2 regions of the Bowmanella denitrificans genome follow, and region 1 is predicted to be linked to the other one. Evidence: predicted binding sites of a transcription regulator. Region 1 holds the regulator's gene; the other holds the start of a gene.

Region 1 (3,416 bases):
CACAGCGATTCAGCGTATAAAAATGGAAGTTACGCACCCCTTCTTTGGCCAGAATACGCGCCATATCCATAGCAATGCTGGCACCCAACAGATTACGGGTGGTCTGGTCATTATCGTCCAGACCTTCATACATCTTATGCAACCAGTTTGGCACATGCACATTGGTCATACCGGCAAAACGCACCAGAGTATTGTAATTCGTTACCGGCAAAATACCGGGGATGATTTCCAAATCTATTCCTGCGGCTGCGGCCCGGTCACGAAAGCGCAGAAACACTTCGGCATCGAAGAAAAACTGCGTAATAGCCGAACTTGCACCGGCTTCGGCCTTACGTTTCAGATTCAGCAAGTCAAACTGGCCATTAGGCGCTTCAGGGTGAATTTCCGGATACGCCGCCACGGCAATATCGAAATCCGCCACATCTTTCAGTAACGCCACCAGATCCGCCGCATACAGCTCGGTTTTGTCCACGCCTTTAGGCAAATCACCGCGCAGGGCAACAATCTTACGAATACCAGCCTGCCAGTAGTCATGGGCGATTTGCTTAAGCTCTTCTCGGCTGGCATCCACACAGGTCAAATGTGGCGCGGCCGCCACACCGGTCTCGGCCTGGATACGTTTCACCACATCATGGGTACGATCCCGCTCGCCACTGTTCGCACCATAAGTCACCGACATATAAGCTGGCTTAAGGGGTGCCAGGCGCTGCACTGAATGCCACAGAGTTTGTTCCATTTGCTCAGTTTTAGGCGGGAAAAATTCAAAAGACACATTGATATTGCGCAATTCAGACAAGGAATTGTTCAGCGCATCAATGCCCTGGGCATAGGAAACCATAGTGACTCCTGGAATAAGCTCTGGATTTTGGACGTTTAGATGGCTAAATCTACTTGTATTCCGCCCAGACATCAAGATGTTTGGACTTCCAGATTGACTGAATCCTGCCAGCGGTTAGAATTTTGCCATCTAACTTAAAATAAAACAGGCAGAAACATGGCTAAATGGAATGGCGAGTATATTCATCCCTACGCCGAGCATGGAAAAAAGAGCGAGCAGGTAAAAAAAATTACCGTGTCCATTCCATTGAACGTACTCAAAGTACTAACCGATGAGCGGACGCGCAGACAGATCAACAATTTACGTCACGCCACGAATTCGGAGTTGCTGTGTGAAGCATTTCTGCATGCGTTTACCGGGCAACCCCTACCCAATGATGCCGATCTGCAGAAAGACAATCCTCATCGTATTCCGGCAGAAGCACGCAAAATTATGGAAAAAATGGGTATTGATGTTGACGCAGTGGAAGCCGAGGAAGACTGAAAATAACGTTAAGCGAGCCTGACTTCCGGTTGGGCCGTTTGCAACGCCTTTGCCCCTGCCTGCAACAAATAAAAGTCCGGTTCTTCCGCACTTACGCAGAAGCCAGCATTTACATAAAATTGCAGAGCTTGCTGATTACAACGAAACACCCTGAGTGTTAACTCTTGAGCCTGATAGACCTTAAGCAATTGCAATAGCAACCTACGTCCAATTCCCTTATTGCGCCATTGTGGTGCCATAATCAGCATCGTAATATATAGGCCATGCTTTGGACGTTGGCAGAGCTGAATATAACCAAGATTGAGGTGGCCAGATACCACCAATAGATTTTGATTATCCTGCCAGCGCTTAGCAAAATCCTGACGCTGCCAGTTCTCATCCCATCCCCACTGACTTTCAATATGTCCACGCATGGCCTGCTGATAATGCCGCCAGAAGTAACTTTTATCCTCATTGCCCGCCTGGGCCAGACGAAGATTTATCACGACACGTCCTGCACAGGTGCAACATCCAAACGCCCTACCGACACTTTAACCACCTGCACCGTCTGCCCAGCTGTTAAATGTTGCTGACTGTGTACCTGCCAAGCAATACCTGAATAACGATACTCAAAACTCTTACCTGGCTGCAGTGCCTCGGTAACTGCAAACTGATGCCCGATCAGATCACTTTGTACCTGTACCGGTTTTCCTTTCGCCTGCATATTTTTTAGCGGCTTCCACAACAACAACGCAAACAAGGCACTCAACACGGCGAGGCTGGCCAGAGCGCTGAACATATCCTGTCCAAGCAAGCCAAGATACATCATCAGCCCGGTGGCCAGCGCTGCCAGGCCAATAAAGAACAACACAAAGGTGGCAAAGCCCAGGATCAGTACTTCAACGGCCAGCAGTGCCAGGCCTAACACCATCAGACTCTCGGCCAGATGCTGATTCAGTAGGTCCATCGGTTACCCCTTTTTTATATTCTCGATAATGGTCATGGCCTGCGCTACCATTGACGCGGCATCAGTCCCACTGTCTGGTAGCAACACCACTGAGGACTCTTTAGCAATGGCTTGTTTGGCTTCAATGGCCTTAGTGGCCAGATCCAGTTGAATCGCCTTCTGGCCTTGTTCTGTGTTGGCCGCTTCGCCCACCAGTCGCAATGCTTCGGCCTGCGCCTCTGCCACCGCCAGAATAGCTTTGGCTTCACCCTCAGCGCGCAGCACCTGCTCTGCTTTGTCCGCTTCGGCGGCCAGTACCACTGAAGCTTTTTCACCCTCGGCACGGTTAATAGCCGCTTGCCTGTCACCTTCAGATTCCAGGATCTGTGCCCTTTTGACTCGTTCCGCCTTCATTTGCGCTTCCATAGCTTCCATAACCGAATGCGGTGGCACAATGTCTTTAATTTCATAGCGCATCACCTGGATGCCCCAGGGGCCAGAGGCTTCGTTTATGGCTGATACGATATTAGTGTTAAGTTGATCACGCTCTTCAAAGGTTTTATCCAGTTCCATTTTACCCAGCTCTGAACGCATAGTGGTTTGCGCCAACTGAGTCACGGCAAAGATATAATCATCCACCCCATAGGTGGCCTTGTAGGGATCCAGCACCCGGAAATACAGCACCCCATCCACCTTAAGAGAGATGTTGTCACGGGTAATAGCGCTTTGTTCCGGCACATCCACGGCCTGCTCTTTCAGCGAGCGGTCGGCGGCAATCCGGTCAATAAAAGGTACGATAAAATTCAGTCCGGCTTCGCGGGTGGTCTGGTATTTACCAAATCGCTCAATCAGATAAGCCCGATTCTGAGGGACAAAGATAATGGCGGATTTTAATACCACCACCACAAAAATCAGTAGAAAGGTCTCAATACGTAAAATGTAGTCAAACAGTATATCCATATTTTTCTCCAATGACGTTCCACTAAATTCCGCCTAACATAGTTCAGTGCCAGAGCACTGACAATGACTAATTTCAATCAGGAAGCATCATCATGTCCCCTAGTAAGGAACAACTGATCAGCCAGTTTGCGCTTAAGCCTCACCCTGAAGGAGGCTATTACGCAGAAGTTTACCGCTCAGCCCAGAGTTTAAACTCACCGGTACATGGCC
Region 2 (3,416 bases), on a different contig from region 1:
CAGCATCGCAAAGAGCTTAATGTGAAGAAGCTTGTTGCAGCCTGACGCGGCCCAAGCTGCTTTATCCTCCGCAAAAAATGCGTTGTCACCACAGAGACACAGAGGTCACAGAGAAAACAAAACCCCCAATATAAGCTAGTACAAACTCCGTGTTCTCTGCGCCTCAGCGGTGAATAATGGCTTCGGCAAAGATACGTTGTCACCGCAGAGACGCAGAGGTCACAGAGAAAACAAAACCCCAAATAGAAGCTAGTTCACTCTGTGTTCTCTGTGCCTCTGTGGTTTTTCTAAACTAATGCATACCCAAGACAAAAAATGCCGTTCACCAAGTGAACGGCATTTCAAACAATCCGGCTCCCGGCAGGGAGCAAAAATCAATGCAAAATGCGGGTCTTAATCGTGCCTTCAATTGTCATTAAACGCTGAAACGCCTGGTCAGCGTCATCAGAGTCCACATCAATTACCACATAACCAATTTCAGGATTGGTTTGCAGATACTGGGCGGCGATATTGATATCCATCTCGGCAAAGGCCTGGTTGATCTTGGTCAGCACGCCGGGAATATTGCGGTGCACATGCAGCAGGCGTGAGCGGCCGCGATGCTCCGGCAATGATACTTCCGGGAAATTGACCGCCGACAGGGTAGAGCCGTTGTCGCTATATTTAGCCAGTTTACCGGCCACTTCAATGCCGATATTTTCCTGCGCTTCCTGAGTAGAGCCACCCACATGTGGAGTCAGCAGTACATTATCCAGGCCACGCAGCGGCGACATAAATTCTTCGTCATTGGATTTGGGCTCGACCGGGAACACATCAATGGCAGCACCGGAGAGCTTTTTCTCTTTAATGCTGTCGGCCAGGGCATCGATATCCACTACCGTACCGCGTGAAGCGTTAATTAAAATCGCCCCCTGCTTCATGGCATCCAATTCGGCCGGGCCTATCATATTTTTGGTTTGTGGGGTTTCCGGCACATGCAGGCTGATCACGTCTGAGGTTTTCAGCAATTGATTCAGGCTTTTGATCTGGCGGGCATTGCCCAGTACCAGTTTGTCTTCGATATCGTAAAACTGCACGCGCATACCAATATGCTCGGCCATAATGCTGAGCTGGGTGCCGATATGGCCGTAGCCGATAATGCCCAGGGTTTTGCCGCGCGCTTCAAACGAACCCACCGCACTTTTGTCCCAACCGCCGCGATGACACTGGGCATTTTTCTGCGGAATACCGCGTAGCAGCAGCAGAATTTCGCCTAGCACCAGCTCCGCTACCGAACGGGTATTAGAGAAGGGCGCATTAAACACCGGAATACCACGGCGCTGGGCGGCATCTAAATCCACCTGGTTGGTGCCGATACAGAAGCAGCCAATGGCCACCAATTTCTGCGCGGCATCAATCACCGACTCAGTTAGCTGAGTGCGGGAGCGGATACCGATAAAATGCACATCCTGGATTTTTTCAATAAGCTCGGCTTCGGGAAGGGAGGTCTTCAGGTATTCGATATTGGTGTAGCCGTTGGCTTTGAGGGTTTCCAGGGCGCTTTGGTGCAACCCTTCCAATAACAGAATACGGATCTTGTCTTTTGGCAGTGACACTTTGCTCATCGAACTTTCCAACTTGGTTTGCGTGCTTTGGGATTGAATGGCGCAGGCTTGATACCGGCCTGTTCATTCTGCTTAATAGGCGTCTGGACGGCTAAAATAACAGAACTGAATGCTTTGGAAAAGGGAATTTTGCTGCGTTTTCGGCCAGCGCCCAGGGCGCCGGCATAATCCGGCTCAGAGTTGCTTGACGCCACCTGCACCTGCAACCAGCACAATATCGGCCCCGCGCCGGGCAAATAGGCCATTGGTTACTACCCCGGCAATCTGGTTGATCTGGCCTTCCAGTTCCACCGGATTGAGGATGGTCAGGTTATGTACATCCAGAATCACATTGCCATTGTCGGTTACCACACCCTGGCGCCAGACCGGATCACCGCCCAGTTTGACCAGTTCACGGGCCACATAGGAACGGGCCATGGGGATCACTTCCACCGGCAGCGGGAATTGCCCCAGTACATCCACTTGTTTACTTTGATCAACCACGCAAACAAAGGTTTTTGCTACTGCCGCGACGATTTTTTCCCGGGTCAGGGCGGCGCCGCCGCCTTTGATCATATGTTTATGCGCGGTGATTTCATCGGCGCCATCCACATAGATATCCAGGCTATCAACATTGTTGAGCTCAAATACTTCGATACCCAGGGCTTTCAGTTTGTTGGTGGAATCTTCAGAACTGGATACCGCACCTTGTACTTTGTGCTTTATATTACCCAGCCCTTCAATAAAGTAGGCCACGGTTGAGCCCGTGCCGACACCCACAATGGCATCGTCTTGGATAAAATCCAGTGCGGCCATGGCCGCGGCTTTTTTTAGTTCATTCTGGTTCATGGTTCGGTCCGGCTTTTTCAGCTATGGCTATATCATCCCTGAATGTTATTGGCTTTGGAAATGAAAGATTTTGTCGGGCGTTATAATTTTATGCATAGGGATATCCCAGGGCTGCACGGGTAAGCTATCGCATTGCTGGCAGTTATGTGCCAGGCCCACTACCTCTACATTGGCTGGCTGGCGCTTAAGCGGGGCCAGGGTGCGATCATAATAACCGCCACCCATGCCCATACGATTGCCCTGCTGGTTAAAGCCCACCAGTGGGGTAAACAGCATATCCAGTTGACCAACCGGGCACAGGCCCGGACATTCCAGGCGAGGCTCGGCAATACCATAGCGATTGGCAATCATCAGGCTATCGGCCTGATAGCGCATAAACAGCAGGTTGCCGGCACAAAAAGGATGCAAGACCGGTAAATACACAGCTTTGCCTGCTTTCCAGCAATGCTGAATGACTTGTGCAGGGTCCAGTTCGCCGTCATTAGCCAAGTACAGGGCCACATGGCTGGCCTGTTGAAAGGATGCCAATCGCTGGCATTGCTCAAGCAGAGCGGCGGAGGCCTGCTGTTGTTGTTGCGGGCTTAATGCCTGGCGCTTGCGACGCAATGCCTGGCGCAGGGCCTGTGGATTATGCGTATTCCTTAGCTTCAAGCCTGTCTACCAGTAGAGAAATAATGGCCTGTTTTTCCATGGGTTTGCTTAAAAAGTCAAGTTCGGCGGCCTGCTGCTGCCCGGCAATATCACGTAAATGCAAATCCGCAGATAACATTACTACGGGCAGCTTGGGATGCTTCTTACGCACCAGGCTGGCGGCTTGCAAACCGTTCATGCCGGGTAAATTCATATCCATAAACACCGCGTCAGGTTCGAACTGTGCCATTAATTCAAAGGCCTGCTCGGCGCTGTCGGCCAGTAAACAGAGCAGCCCCAGACTGCTGAGCATGGCTTTGGCCACTTCCTGATTTATCGGGTCGTCTTCAACCA

The links. The regulator MetJ, encoded in region 1, represses methionine synthesis genes. The targets are predictions, from matches to a motif close to TAGACGTCTAGACGTCTA.
Positions count from the first base shown of each region.
Region 2: serA (phosphoglycerate dehydrogenase) is a predicted target of MetJ. The motif match lies at 1,681-1,698, and genes of this name have one in related genera.

Region 1 is NZ_BAAAEI010000028.1:88,187-91,602, forward strand. It holds gene metF (methylenetetrahydrofolate reductase) at 1-838, opposite strand, end outside; gene metJ (met regulon transcriptional regulator MetJ) at 995-1,321, shown strand; gene ABD028_RS20820 (GNAT family N-acetyltransferase) at 1,330-1,806, opposite strand; gene ABD028_RS20825 (NfeD family protein) at 1,803-2,267, opposite strand; gene ABD028_RS20830 (SPFH domain-containing protein) at 2,271-3,206, opposite strand; gene ABD028_RS20835 (cupin domain-containing protein) at 3,299-3,416, shown strand, end outside.
Region 2 is NZ_BAAAEI010000015.1:58,866-62,281, reverse strand. It holds gene ABD028_RS13865 (HigA family addiction module antitoxin) at 1-45, shown strand, start outside; gene serA (phosphoglycerate dehydrogenase) at 375-1,604, opposite strand; gene rpiA (ribose-5-phosphate isomerase RpiA) at 1,779-2,432, opposite strand; gene ABD028_RS13850 (5-formyltetrahydrofolate cyclo-ligase) at 2,478-3,083, opposite strand; gene ABD028_RS13845 (hybrid sensor histidine kinase/response regulator) at 3,061-3,416, opposite strand, start outside.